DNA from 3 places in the Massilia orientalis genome. Region 2 is predicted to be linked to each of the others. Evidence: riboswitches for the same ligand, from Rfam matches in the RefSeq annotation. Region 2 holds a riboswitch; each other region holds the start of a gene.

Region 1 (4,753 bases), on a different contig from region 2:
GCGTTCTTCAACGCGCTCACGCCGGACGACGTCCGCTACCGCATGTTCGTGCGCGTGCGCGAGCTGCAGCCCGCGCAGCTGGCGCGCTTCACGCAGATCGACTACGACCGCGAGATGGCCTTCATCGCCACGCGCACGGGGCCGGACGGCCATCCCGAGACGCTCGCCGTGGCCCGCGTCGTGGCGGACCCGGACAACATGAGCGCGGAATTCGCCGTGACGGTGCGCTCCGACCTGAAGGGCAAGGGCCTGGGCGTCATGCTGATGAACAAGCTGATCGCGTACTGCCGCGCGCGCGGCACGCGCGAGATCGTGGGCGAGGCGCTGCCGCAGAACGCGCCCGTCATCGGCCTCGTGAAGAAGCTCGGGTTCACCGTCGGGCCGGTGGACGAGGACGAGGGGGTGAGGAAGTTCTGGCTGGAGCTGCGGTGACGTCGCGGTGACAAACCGTGGTTATTTTCCGGCTTGCGTCACGTAAAATCGGTGCGACAAACGAACGGAGGCAAGATCGCTGAACTGATCGTGCGCAGGCGCGCCATCTTGCCTTGCCGGACGTGCGCGATCCGGTCAGCGCCTGAATCGCACGTCTTCCTGCACGACGGGCGCGTCGCGGTCGGTGCCCTTCGGTTTCTTTGGCTTCTTCGGCTTCTTGACGACCTGCCCGGCCGCATTTGTCTGCGGCACGCGGTGCTCGGGCTCGAAACCGGCTTCCTCCTGGCGCTGCAAGGCCTGCTGCGTCAGCGCCTCGATGGCGGCCAGCTGCTGGACTTCGTCCGCGCACACGAGCGACACCGCGTCGCCGGACGCCCCCGCGCGGCCCGTGCGGCCCGTGCGGTGCACGTAGTCTTCCGCCACGATGGGCAGGTCGACGTTGACGACGACCGGCAGTTCCTCGATGTCCAGGCCGCGCGCGGCGACGTCGGTCGCCACCAGCACGCGCACCTCGCCCGCCTTGAAGCGGTCGAGCGCGCGCAGGCGGGCGGGCTGCGGTTTGTCGCCGTGGATCGAGTCGGCCGCGATGCCTTTCGCGTCGAGCAGGTCGACGAGCTGGTCGACGCCCTTGCGGGTCTTCACGAACGCGAGGACCTGCGGCCAGCCGTGGCGCTTCAGTAGGTGCAGGAACAGGTCCGGCTTGCGCTTCTTGTCGACGGGGACGATCCACTGGCGGATCGCCTTCACGGTCGTGTTGCGCGGCGTGGCCTCGATGCTGACCGGATCGACCAGCAGCTTCGTCGCGAGCGCCCGGATCGGATCGGAGAAGGTGGCGGAGAAGAGCAGGGTCTGGCGGCGTTTCGGCAGCAGCGCGAGCAGGTTGTCGATGTCGCGCGCAAAGCCGAGATCGAGCATGCGGTCCGCTTCGTCCAGCACGAGCGTCTGCACCTGGTTGAAGCGCACCGCGTTCTGGCGCTGCAGGTCGAGCAGGCGGCCCGGCGTGGCGACGAGGACGTCGACGCCTTTACGCAGGCGCATCATCTGCGGATTGATGCTGACGCCGCCGTACGCGACCATCGTGCGCAGCGGCAGTCCGGCCCCGTAGGCGCGCACGCTCTCGTGCACCTGTTCGGCCAGTTCGCGCGTCGGCACGAGGATCAGGGAACGCGCCGAATTGGCCGCCACCTGCGCGCCGTCCATCACGAGCCGCTGCAGCAGGGGCAGGGCGAAGCCGGCCGTCTTGCCGGTGCCTGTCTGGGCGGCCGCCATGACGTCGCGTCCGGCCAGCACGGCGGGTATCGCCTGCGCCTGGACGGCGGTGGGCGTGGTGTAGGACAGCGAGGCGAGGGTGCGCGTGATCTGGTCGATCAGGCCGAGCGATGCGAACGACATGGTGGCGGAAGCGGCTATTCTTTTCGAAAGGCGACAGTGTAACCGCTAAGCCTGGAAACCGCCGGTAAATGCGAAGTCGACGTCCGGCCGCCTCCCCGACACGATGTCCGCGATCGCCCGCCCCGACCCGCAGCCCATCGTCCAGCCCAGCGTCCCATGCCCCGTGTTCAGGTACAGGTTCGCGAACCGCGTGCGGCCGATGTACGGGACGTTCGACGGCGTCAGCGGGCGCAGGCCCGCCCAGTAGGTCGGGTTGGCGTAGTCGCAGGCGTCCGGGAACAGCGCGCGCACGCGGCGCGTGATCGCGTCGCAGCGCACGGGGTTCAAGTCGCGCGTGTAGCCGTTCAGTTCGCACGTGCCGGCCACGCGCAGGCGGTCGCCGAGGCGCGAGAACACGAGCTTGTGGCCGTCGTCCGTCAGCGAGACCGTGGGCGCCGCGTCCGGGTCGAGGATGGGGTAGGTGGCGGAATATCCCTTGCCCGGATAGATCAGCAGCCGGATGCCCAGCGGCGCCAGCAGGCCGACGGAAAAACTGCCCAGGGCGACGACGACGGCGTCCGCGTATAGCACGCGATGCCGGCCATCCGCATCGATGATTTCCACGCCGCGGATGCGGCCGCCTTCGGCCAGCAGGCGCGTGACGGTCGTGTTGTAGGTGAAACGGATGCCGGCCGCCGCGCCGCGCGCCGCGAGCTGCGTCGTGAAGCGGTGGACGTCGCCCGATTCGTCGGTGGCCGTGAAGTCGGCGCCGACGAGCTTGCGGCGCACGGTCGCGAGGGCCGGCTCGATCCGCACGGCCTCGTCGGCATCGACCGTCATGCGCGGGCAGCCCAGGTCGCGCATCGCGGCGGCCGCATGGCAGGCCCGCTCGAATTCCCGTGCGTCCGTATAGAAGTGCAGGATGCCGCGCGTGAGGCTGTCGTACTCGATGCCGGTGCGCGCACGCAGCGCCTGCAGGCTGCGGCGGCTGTACTCGGCCATGGCGACGATCCGGCGCAGGTTGGCGGCCACGCGGCCGGGCGCGCATTCGCGCACGAACTGCAGGCACCAGCGCCATTGCAGCGGGTCCGCCTGCAGGCGGAACAGCAGCGGCGCATCGGCGCGGCCCAGGGACTGCACGACCTTCAGCAGGCCGGCGGGCGTGGCCCACGGTTCGGCGTGCGAGACGGAGATCTGGCAGCCGTTGGCGAAGCTCGTCTCCCGCGCGGCGCCGCTCCGGCGTTCGATGACGGTGACGTCGTGGCCGGCGTCTGCGAGATACCAGGCGGATGCCGTGCCGACGACGCCGGCGCCCAGGACGATCACGTTCATGGACGCGCGACCGGGTCGATATCGGGATGATGCATGCGGCTCCTCGTAAGTGCGACGGGTGGAGCCGGCAAGGGAGTACCGGAGCCGGTGCGCGACCGGAATCCGCATGCTTCCCTTCGCTGGCATTACCCAGATCAGGTTCGGAGGGTGTTTCTCACCCGCAGCCGCGGTGGCGGCTGCAGGACCCCTAGCGTTGCCTTATGGCAGGGAAGATTCTAACACGAGGATGCAACGGGACACCGGCCCGCGGTGGGGCCGGAAGTGGGGAAGGCCGCGCGGCAGGCGCGCGGTCAGGCCGTGACGGCGATGGCGGCCGAGGCCAGCACGACGGTGGGTTTCACCGGTTCGCGCCGGTCCTGGCAGGCCACCAGCATGAGGCAGGCCAGGAGCAGCAGGCTCCAGCGTGCGCGATGGTTCATGATGTGCGCCTCCTTTGGCGGCATCGTAGCGCAACGCCGCGGCGCGCGGCGCGCCGGTCACATCGTCAGAACTGGTAGCCGATGCTCGCGCGCACGACCGGATAGACCTTCAACGCATCGACGTCGTCGCGCAGGCGCAGGCGTTCCACGGCGACGTCGTTGGCGAGGGTCTTGCAGACCGTGTTCGACACCGTGCAGCCGACGCTGGCCAGCTGGACGTTCGGATTGCCCTGGTAGAAGACGCCGAGATCGATGTTCGTGGTCCAGCGCGACGAGCGGGCCAGCGCGTTGCCCCAGCCGATGCCGAGGTAGGGCGCCGCCTTGCGGTAGTCGATGCGGCCCGTCAGCAGGCCGACGTCGGCGGCCGTGTACGCGTGGCCGTTCAGCGTGAAGCCGCCGAGGCCGTTCGGCTTTGCCTTCGCATTGAACTTGTTGCCGTTGTAGACGAGGCCACCGGTCAGGTGGAAGTTGCTGCCTTCGGTCAGGTACCAGTCGAACAGCACGTCGAACGTCTGCAGCTTGCCCTTGATGTCGTAGTCGACGCCGCCGGACGTCTTGTCGAAGTCGTGGCGGAAGTAGTTGACGCCGAAGCGCCCGTTCAAATAGGTTTCCATCGGCACGACGACGTGGAAGCCCACGCCGGTGGAGCCGACGTCGGCCGTTGCGCCGACCTGCGCGTTGGCGGCACCCGCCGCCAGCAGGGCGGCCGTGGCCAGCACGGTGTATTTCGCGAACATCGATAGCCTTTCAGTGGTTGAGGCCGCGATTGTAGCTGCGCACTTACCGCAGTGGAATTGTTGCGCTGCGGTTTGTTGTAATCCCGCCCGGAACGACAATGTAAGCAGGTGTTGCAGCGAATTGTGCATATGATTTCGTTTGATAAACTTCATTTAAACATTACAACGAGGTCATCCTATGAAAGCCCTGATCTTCGGCGTGGCGCTGTGCGCCGCCTCCCTCCCGGCCCTGGCGCAGACCAACGTCTCCGTCAGCATCGGCCAGCCCGGCTTCTATGGCCGCATCGACATCGGCGATTACGTGCCGCGTCCCGTCGTGTACGCGCCGCAGCCGGTGATCATCACGCCGGCGCCGCACTACGTCGCGGAGCCCGTGTACCTGCGCGTGCCGCCGGGCCACCGCAAGCACTGGGCCAGGTACTGCGGCCGCTACGGCGCCTGCGGCCGTCCGGTCCTGTTCGT
Region 2 (4,753 bases):
CGTGCGGGCAGGGCAGGTCGGCGCCCGTCGTGGAGATGCCCAGCGCCGCCGCCTCCGGCAGGTTCGGCACGACGAGGGTCGCCAGGGCCAGCAGCGGCGCCAGCGCAGCGAGGGCGTCGCCGCGCGCCAGGCTGTCGCCGCGGCCGCTGGCCAGCACCGGGTCGAGGACGACCGGCAGGCCCGGCCGGCGCACGCGCAGCATGCGGATGATGCCGGCGATGGCTTCCGCGTTTTCCCGGCTGCCGGGGATGCCGATCTTCAGCGCGTGGATGGACATCGTGTCGGCCAGCACCACGGCCTGGCGCAGCAGCAGGCCCGCGTCGACGGGCACCACTTCGCGCACGACGTTGTTGTCCTGGACCGTCAGCGCCGTCACGAGCGGCAGCGCGTGCGCGCCCTGGGCCGATATCGCTTCGATGTCGGCCTGGATGCCGGCGCCGCCCGACGGATCGAGGCCGGCGCACACGAGGACGCAGGGCCGCGTGGCGCTCTCCATCAGATCCGGCCCGCCATCGGCGACGACGGCGATGCCGCGAACTTGCGCGGCATGCGGCCCGCCAGATACGCTTCGCGGCCCGCTTCCACCGCGAGGCGCATCGCACCCGCCATGCGCACGGGGTCTTTCGCGCCGGCGATGGCGCTGTTCATCAGCACGCCGTCGCAGCCCAGTTCCATCGCGATGGCCGCGTCGGACGCCGTGCCGACACCCGCGTCGACGATCACCGGCACCTGCGTCTGCTCGATGATCAGCGACAGGTTCCACGGATTCAGGATACCCATGCCGGAACCGATCAGCGACGCCAATGGCATGATCGCCGCGCAGCCGATGTCTTCCAGCATGCGCGCCTGGATCGGATCGTCGCTGCAATAGACCATCACGTCGAAGCCGTCGCGCACCAGTTCGCGCGCGGCGATCAGCGTCTCCGGCATGTTCGGGAACAGGGTCTTTTCATCGCCCAGCACTTCCAGCTTGACGAGCTTGTGGCCGTTCAGCAGTTCGCGCGCCAGCTGCAGCGTGTACACGGCGTCCTTGGCGTTGTAGCAGCCCGCCGTGTTGGGCAGGATCGTCCAGCGCGCCGGCGGTATCATGTCGAGCAAATTCGGTTCGTTCGCGTGCTGGCCGATGTTCACGCGGCGGATCGCCACCGTGATGATGTCGGCGCCCGACGCTTCGGTCGCCGCGCGGGTCTGTTCCAGGTCGCGGTACTTGCCGCTGCCCACCAGCAGGCGCGAGTTGTAGGCCTTGCCTGCGATGACCAAAGGCCGGTCCGCAGAGGTTGCATTCGTCATGTTTTGCTCCGTATCGTTGAGGATCAGCCGCCGCCGATCGCGCGCACCACGTCCACGCGGTCGCGCGCCTGCAAGGGCGTGTCGCGCCAGCGCTCGCGCGGCACGACCTGGCGGTTCACGGCCAGCGCGAGCTTCTGTCCCGCGAGGCCCAGCGATTCCACGAGGTCGTGCAGGCTGGCCTGCGCCGGCAGCGTGTGCGCGGCGCCGTTCAGTTCGATTTCCAGCACGGCGTCACTCCTTGTGATACAGCTCGGCGCCGCGCTTCATGAACTCGACGGCCTTCACCTGCATGCCCTGTTCCAGCGCGGCGTTCGCGGCGATGCCCTGGCCGGCCGCGTAGTCGCGCACTTCCTGCGTGATCTTCATCGAGCAGAAGTGCGGGCCGCACATCGAGCAGAAGTGCGCCACCTTGGCCGCATCCTTCGGCAGGGTCTCGTCGTGGAAGGAACGCGCCTTGTCCGGATCGAGGCCGAGATTGAACTGGTCTTCCCAGCGGAATTCGAAGCGGGCTTTCGACAGCGCGTTGTCGCGGATCTGCGCGCCCGGATGGCCCTTGGCCAGGTCGGCCGCGTGCGCCGCGATCTTGTACGTGATGATGCCGTCCTTGACGTCGTCCTTGTCGGGCAGGCCGAGGTGCTCCTTCGGCGTCACGTAGCACAGCATCGCGGTGCCGTACCAGCCGATGTTGGCGGCGCCGATGCCGGACGTGATGTGGTCGTAGCCCGGTGCGATGTCGGTCGTGAGCGGTCCGAGCGTGTAGAACGGCGCCTCGTGGCACTGCTCCAGCTGCAGGTCCATGTTTTCCTTGATGAGCTGCAGCGGCACGTGGCCCGGGCCCTCGATCATCACCTGCACGTCGTGCCTCCACGCGACCTGCGTCAGCTCGCCGAGCGTCTTCAGTTCGGACAGCTGCGCTTCGTCGTTGGCGTCGTAGATCGAGCCGGGACGCAGGCCGTCGCCCAGGCTGAACGCGACGTCGTACGCCTTCATGATCTCGCAGATCTCTTCGAAACGCGTGTACAGGAACGATTCCTTGTGGTGGGCGAGGCACCACTTGGCCATGATCGAGCCGCCGCGCGAGACGATGCCCGTCAGGCGGTTCGCGGTCATCGGCACGTAGGCGAGACGCACGCCGGCGTGGATGGTGAAGTAGTCGACGCCTTGCTCCGCCTGTTCGATCAGCGTGTCGCGGTAGATGTCCCACGTCAGGTCCTCGGCCTTGCCGTTCACCTTTTCCAGCGCCTGGTACAGCGGCACCGTGCCGATGGGGACGGGGCTGTTGCGGATGATCCATTCGCGCGTCTCGTGGATATGCTTGCCGGTCGACAGGTCCATCACGGTGTCGCCGCCCCAGCGCGTGGCCCACGTCATCTTCTCGACTTCCTCGCCGATCGACGACGTCACGGCGGAGTTGCCGATGTTCGCGTTGATCTTCACGAGGAAGTTGCGGCCGATGATCATCGGCTCCGATTCCGGGTGGTTGATGTTGTTCGGCAGAATGGCGCGGCCCCGCGCGATCTCGTCGCGCACGAATTCCGGGGTGATTTCACGGGGAATGCTGGCGCCGAACGACTGGCCCGGATGCTGGCGGCCGATCATCTGCGCCATGCGCTTGCCGGTGGGGCCGGCCGCTTCCATCGCGGCGAGGTATTCCTGGCGGCGCAGGTTTTCGCGGATCGCAACGTATTCCATCTCGGGCGTGATGATGCCCTGGCGCGCGTAATGCATCTGCGTGACGTTGCGGCCGGGGAGTGCCCGGCGCGGCTTGCGCTGCAGGTTGAAACGCAGTTCGGCCAGCTTCGGGTCGTTCAGGCGTTCGACGCCGTAGTGCGACGACGGGCCGGCCAGTTCTTCGGTGTCGCCGCGCTCGCGGATCCAGTCGGCGCGCAGCGGGGCCAGGCCGGAGCGGATGTCGATCTGCGCTTCCGGATCGGTGTACGGACCCGACGTGTCGTAGACCCACACGGGCGGATTCGGTTCATGGCCGAACGATGCGGGCGTGTCGGACTGGGTGATCTCGCGCATCGGCACGCGGATGTCCGGGCGGCTGCCCGTCACGTAGACCTTGCGGGAATTGGGCAGCGGCGCGACAGCGGCGGCGTCGACGGTGGCGCTGGCGGAGAGGAATTTCGGATCGGCGTTCAAGTGCACTCCTTGTTGGTCACTAAGGGGCACTTCAAAACCGTCGCGAGCGGCCGCAGTTTTGTCAGAGAAGCGCAGCTGTACGAGAGTACAGCGAGCATCGCAGGACAAAAATGCAACGCGTAACAGGTTTGGGAGTGCCCCGAAAGATCGGCGATCCAGCTGGAGGAGTACGAAGATGCGTAGTGCGAACGACGTGCACGTAGACTTTTCGAGCTTCCCTTCGCTGGCATTATCCAGATCAGGTTCAGAGGGTATTTCTCACCCACGCCGTTGATGACGGCGCAGGACCCCTAGCATTGGCGTCGTTTCGTGCAGTCCACGAAACGACGGGACGGAGTGTACGCGGGTTTTATGTGCTTTGCAAACGCGGCATCGGATCGGTCATTACGCGCCGGATCGCATGCGCGACGGCCCGCGGCGCCTCCAGCGGCAGCAGGTGGCCGCGTCCCGGCACGGTTTCCAGGACCGCATGTGGGATGAATGGCAGCAAGTGTGTGAGCAGCGCCGCCGGCGGGTCGACGCGATCCAGTTCGCCGGAAACTATCGTCACCGGCGCGCCGATCCGGCGCGCCCGGTCCGTGATGTCCTCCGCCATCGCCTCATGCGGCCATGCCCGCTTCGCAGCCGGCGCTCCGCGCAGGCTGTCCTCGACGACCTGGTTGCGCAGCGCAGGCGGCAGCGGGCCCGCCGTCAGCACGTGGTCGAGCGTGGCGCCGATCGAGGCCGCATCGTCGTAGGCGTGCGTCATGGCGGTGCGCTGCGCCGTGTCGAGCGGCAGAGGCAGCGGCGGCGACGGCGCTACGAGGACGAGGCCGAGGAGCCCCGCCGGGCGGTCGCTTGCTACGTATTGCGCGACCTTGCCGCCCATCGAGTGGCCGACGAGGACATAGCGTTCCAGTGCCAGGGTGTCGATCACGCCGAGCACGTCGGCTGCCATGTCGGCCAGGCCGTAGCCCGCGTCCGGCTTGGGAGAATCGCCCCAGCCGCGCAGGTCCACGGCGACGTGCAGGTAGTCGTCCGGCAGGGCGTCGATCACGGGCCGCCACGTGCGCGCCGAGCCGCCCCAGTAGTGCAGGTAGAGCAGGGCGGTCGCGCCGCTGCCCGAGGTTTCGAAATCCAGTGTCATTGCAGCTCCTGTGTCGAAGGAAGCAGCACTGTAGCTTCCTCCGGATCGTACGATAATCCGGTATTTCGTGGCATCATCTGACACTTCAGGTAGGAGATCGCATGGACCGAGTGACCAGCATGGCCGTATTCGTCAGGAGCGTCGAGGACGGCAGCCTCGCGGCGGCGGCGCGCCATTTCGGGCTGTCGCACG
Region 3 (4,753 bases), on a different contig from region 2:
ATCCCACGGTCGAAACGTTATCCGAAGCGATCGCGCTCGTCCGCCGCGAACGCGTGGACTTCCTGCTGGCCGTGGGCGGCGGCTCCGTCATCGACGGCACCAAGTTCGTCGCGGCGGGCGCCCTGCTCGACGCCGATCCGTGGACCATCCTCGAACAGCACGCGAAGAACGTGCGCGCGGCGCTGCCCATCGGCGTCGTGCTGACCCTGCCGGCGACCGGGTCCGAGATGAACGCGGCCGCCGTCATCACACGCAAGCGCACGCAGGAAAAATTCGCGTTCGTCTCGCGCACCGTGTACCCGCAGTTTGCCGTGCTCGACCCGACCCGCACCTACACGCTGCCCGCGCGCCAGGTGGGCAACGGCGTCGTCGACGCGTTCGTCCACGTGATGGAGCAGTACATGACGGTCCCGGCCCAGGCCAAGGTACAGGACCGCTTTGCGGAAGGTTTGCTGCTGACGCTCGTCGAGGACGGTCCGCGGGCGCTGGCCGCGCCGGAGAACTACGATGTACGCGCCAACCTGATGTGGACGGCCACGCTGGCCTTGAACGGCCTGATCGGCACCGGCGTGCCACAGGACTGGTCCACGCACACGATCGGCCACGAGCTGACCGCGCTGTACGGCCTCGACCACGCGCAGACGCTGGCGATCGTGCTGCCGTCGATGCTGCGCGTGCGCCGCGCGGCCAAGCGGGAGAAACTGCTGCAATACGCGGCCCGCGTGTGGGATCTCCGCACGGGCGACGAGGATGCGCGCATCGAGGCGGCCATCGCCCGCACGGAAGATTTCTTCCGCGCCATGGGCGTAGGGACAAAGCTGTCCGACTATGGCCTGGGCCGCGATGCGATCCCGGCCGTGATTGCCGCACTGGAAGCGCATGGCATGACGCGCATGGGCGAGACCGGCGAGGTCACGCTGGACGTGGCGCGCGCGGCGCTGGAAGGGGCCGCCTGAGCGCGGAACCATCCGCTTTACAACATGTCTATTGGCTGAAGCATCACGACAAGGCGCGTTGTGCTACACTCGCGCCTTCGCTAGGGGTCCTGGGAGTTCGCTTCCCGGGTGAGAGATACCCTTCGTACCTGATCTGGATAATGCCAGCGAAGGAAAGCGCAACGCAGTTCCCATCCTTGTTTGCCCTTCCCCCCGTTGGCTCCGGCTTTTAAGAAAAAGCAGCGCGCCCATCGCCGGCGCGCGAAAACGAGCAAACCATGAACCGTCATTTGAAGTACACCGCAGTCGCGTACGCCATCGCGCAAGCCTTCATCGCGAACGCACATGCCCAGGACACCACCCACCCCGTCGCCGAAGTCGTCGTGACGGGCAACCGCTTCATCGCCGTCGACCGCGCCAGCGTCGGCGGCTTCGGCGAAGCGTCGCTGTTCGACACCCCGGCCTCCATCGTCTCCATGGGCCGCACGCAGATGCAGGACCTGTCGATCCGCTCGACGACCGAGGCGGTGCGCTTCGACGCATCCGTCGCCGACGCCTACAACGCCGTCGGCTATGCCGAGCAATTCTCCATCCGGGGCTTCGCCCTCGACAACAACTACAGCTATCGCAAGGACGGCTTCGCGATCCCGGGCGACACGCAGATTCCGCTGGAGAACAAGGAACGCTTCGAAATCCTGAAGGGCCTCGCGGGCCTCACGGCCGGCATCGCCACGCCGGGCGGCATCGTCAACTACGTGACCAAGCGCCCGACGAATGCACCGCTGCGTTCCGCGACGGTTGAAGTGTCCGAGCGCGGCACCCTGTACGGCACCGTCGATCTCGGCGGCCGCTTCGAGGACCGCCGTTTCGGCTACCGCATCAACGCGGCCGCCGCCGACCTGCATCCTTACGTGCGCGGCGCGAACGGCGACCGCCAGTTCGTGTCGGCCGCCTTCGACTGGCAGATCACGCCGGATGCGCTGCTGCAGCTGGACATGGACTACCAGCGCAAGGCCCAGATCACGGCGCCCGGCTTCCAGCTGATCCAGGGTACGACGCTGCCGACCGGCGTGTCGGCCAAGATGCTGCTGAACGACCAGCCGTGGACGCGCCCCGTCACGACCAAGGACAGCAACGTGGGCCTGCGCTTCGAATACAAGCTGGCGCAGGACTGGACCGCCACCGTGTCCGGCAACAAGCACTGGTTCAAGCGCGACGACTTCACCGCGTTCCCCTACGGCTGCAGCAACGAGGGCGCGGGCTATTATCCGGGCTACTGCGGCAACGGCGACTACGACGTCTACGACTACCAGAGCACGGGCGAGCGCAAGTCGCCGTGGGGCGTGCAGGCGCAGGTGCAGGGTAAATTCGCGACCGGCGCGCTGCGCCACGCGCTCACGCTGGGCGCGTCGTATTCGGAGCGCCACGACAGCTTCGGCGACTACGTCTACGACTACGTCGGCTACAGCAACATCTGGCACCCGCTCGTGACGCCGCACGTGCCGGCCGACCGCGTGACGGGCCCCGTGTTCGAGCGCCGCAGCGACGAGGAACGCGCCGTGTTCGCGCAGGACATCGTGAGCCTGACGAACCAGCTGACCCTGCACGCGGGCCTGCGCCACGTCCAGATCAAGCGCAGCGAATTCGTCGACGACGCCACCGGCTACGTACACGCCGACGACTCGTTCCTGCTGCCGAACGTGGGCCTCGTCTTCAGCCCCGCGCGCGACTGGAACGTGTACGCCGCCGTCAGCCACGGCCTGCAGCACGGCGGCATCGCGCCGATGCAGACGACGAATGAGAATTCGGTGCTGGCGCCGCAGCGTTCGCACCAGGTCGAGATCGGCGCCAAGGCCGCGCTGGACAATGGCCTGAACCTGTCGGCCGCGCTGTTCCAGATCCGCCAGGGCCTGGAATACACGAACGCGAACAACACGTTCGTCCGCAACGGGCGTGAGACGCACCGCGGCATCGAGCTGACCGCCCAGGGCCGGGCGACGCCGGCGCTGGACTGGAGCGTGTCGCTGATGGCGCTGAACACCCGCCAGGAAGGCACGGGCCAGGCGAGCATCGACGGCAAGCGCGTGACGGACGTCCCCGCGTTCAAGTCGACGGCATGGGTGCAGTACGCCGTCGCCGCGATCCCGGGCCTGAAGCTGGACGGCACGTGGCAGTACTCGGGCAAGAAGGCGTTCGACGTCGAGAACACCGTGTTCGTGCCGGACTACCACGTGTTCGGCGTGGGCGCGTCGTACGGCCTGAAATGGGGCACGACGAACGTCACCTTGCGTGCTCGGGCGGAGAACCTGTTCGACAAGTTCTACTGGCGCGATGTGACGCCGGCGCTGGGCGGCTATCTGTTGCCGGGCGCGCCGAGGACGTTCCGGGCGTCGGCGCAGTTCGACTTCTGACCTCGTCGCCCCCGCGAAAGCGGGGGCCCATGCCGACTCTCCGGAGTCTGCCCGTTTAAACAGATCGCGTTGTATCCGAGGGACCGGATTCAGTAGCTCGGCATGGGTTCCCGCTGTCGCGGGAACGACGGGCGTCGGGTGGTCCTATCAATGCTTCCACCTGCCGCACCCGCGCGTCCAGCTCCCCCGTCAGCAGCGCAAACGGAATTCCCCGCGTATCCAGCACGTCCACGAGCTGCGCATGCACGCGCTGCCTCACCTCCTCCGACTCGCGCTGCAACCCATCCGGCACCCATGGCAGATCGGGCGCCGCGACGAGCGTGAACGCGTAGTCGTGTTCCGCTTCCAGGGCGAGCAGGTCCGGCGGCACGCGACCCCAGTAGATGCGGCTGTACACGGCCGTCATCAGCGGCGTCGTGTCGACGAACAGGAAGTCCCGCACGCGCGGGTCGCGCGCGAGCAGCGCCTCGCGGGCACGCTGCGTGCGCGCGATGCCGGGCTGGTCGTCCTCGCGCGGCACGCGCGCGTTCACCTCGACGAATTCGCGCAGGTATTCCGGCACCCACAACGTGCCGTAGCGCGCCGCCAGCGCCTGCGCCAATGTCGACTTGCCCGTCGATTCGGCGCCCAGCAGCGCTACACGGTCCACCGGCGCCACGGTCATCGCGCGCCCTCGGCCACCGGCATGTCCGCGTCCTGCGCGGCATGGGTCCACGCGCGCAGGCCCAGCACGGCCAGCACGACGAACACGGCGTACAGGATCGCCGTGAGGTGCAGGCCCTTGTAGATGTACAGGCCCACGTACAGGATGTCGACGACGATCCACGTGTGCCAGTTCTCGATCTTCTTCTGCGCCGTGAGCAGTTGGCCCAGCAGGCTGCCCGCGGTGAGGAAGCCGTCCATGTGGGGCACGTCCGTGTCCGTGCACGCCTTCAGGAATGCCGACAGCGCGAAGAAGCCGACGGCCCAGCCGAGCAGCGACGCGAGCCGGCCCGTGTGCGACAGGCGCGTCACGGGCAGCGGCCTGCCCCCGGCGCCGCGCAGCCACTGCCACCAGCCCCAGATCGAGGCGGCGATGAACACGCCCTGCAGGCCGGCGTCGCCGTACAGGCGGGCGTCGAAGAACACGACCCCGTACGTGGCGGACGACACGATGGCGAAGAACCAGCCCCAGTGATTGCGCAGGATGGTCAGGACGACCGTCGCGACGGACAGCACGAAGCCGAGCAGTTCGAGCGGCGTGGTGGAAAAGCCCAGCAGGACCAGGGTATCGTTCATGGGCGGACAATGACAGGTGAGTCGGCGATTATGGAAGGTGGCGCGGGTTTATGCAACCCGACGGCGAGTGTCCGTTTCCGGACACCGCTGCCCGCCAGCGGGCAATGCGGCAGTCCGCCCCCAGAGGGA

The links. Region 2 has a riboswitch for thiamine pyrophosphate ahead of thiC (phosphomethylpyrimidine synthase ThiC). Riboswitches for the same ligand answer to the same signal wherever they lie in the genome.
Region 1: another riboswitch for thiamine pyrophosphate. It lies ahead of QPK29_RS03545 (D-amino acid dehydrogenase); the one in region 2 lies ahead of thiC (phosphomethylpyrimidine synthase ThiC).
Region 3: another riboswitch for thiamine pyrophosphate. It lies ahead of QPK29_RS16725 (TonB-dependent siderophore receptor); the one in region 2 lies ahead of thiC (phosphomethylpyrimidine synthase ThiC).

Annotation. Positions count from the first base shown of each region.
Region 1 covers NZ_JASNRB020000002.1:325,669-330,421, reverse strand. The annotation lists gene QPK29_RS03555 (bifunctional acetate--CoA ligase family protein/GNAT family N-acetyltransferase) at 1-432, shown strand, start outside; gene QPK29_RS03550 (DEAD/DEAH box helicase) at 568-1,824, opposite strand; gene QPK29_RS03545 (D-amino acid dehydrogenase) at 1,870-3,135, opposite strand; TPP riboswitch at 3,230-3,334, opposite strand; gene QPK29_RS03540 (hypothetical protein) at 3,426-3,554, opposite strand; gene QPK29_RS03535 (hypothetical protein) at 3,620-4,291, opposite strand; gene QPK29_RS03530 (hypothetical protein) at 4,470-4,753, shown strand, end outside.
Region 2 covers NZ_JASNRB020000004.1:152,751-157,503, reverse strand. The annotation lists gene thiD (bifunctional hydroxymethylpyrimidine kinase/phosphomethylpyrimidine kinase) at 1-496, opposite strand, end outside; gene QPK29_RS07060 (thiazole synthase) at 496-1,290, opposite strand; gene thiS (sulfur carrier protein ThiS) at 1,314-1,517, opposite strand; gene thiC (phosphomethylpyrimidine synthase ThiC) at 1,522-3,435, opposite strand; TPP riboswitch at 3,634-3,737, opposite strand; gene QPK29_RS07045 (alpha/beta fold hydrolase) at 3,785-4,561, opposite strand; gene QPK29_RS07040 (LysR family transcriptional regulator) at 4,663-4,753, shown strand, end outside.
Region 3 covers NZ_JASNRB020000009.1:248,234-252,986, reverse strand. The annotation lists gene QPK29_RS16730 (iron-containing alcohol dehydrogenase) at 1-956, shown strand, start outside; TPP riboswitch at 1,029-1,128, shown strand; gene QPK29_RS16725 (TonB-dependent siderophore receptor) at 1,214-3,346, shown strand; gene QPK29_RS16720 (AAA family ATPase) at 3,402-4,010, opposite strand; gene pnuC (nicotinamide riboside transporter PnuC) at 4,007-4,624, opposite strand.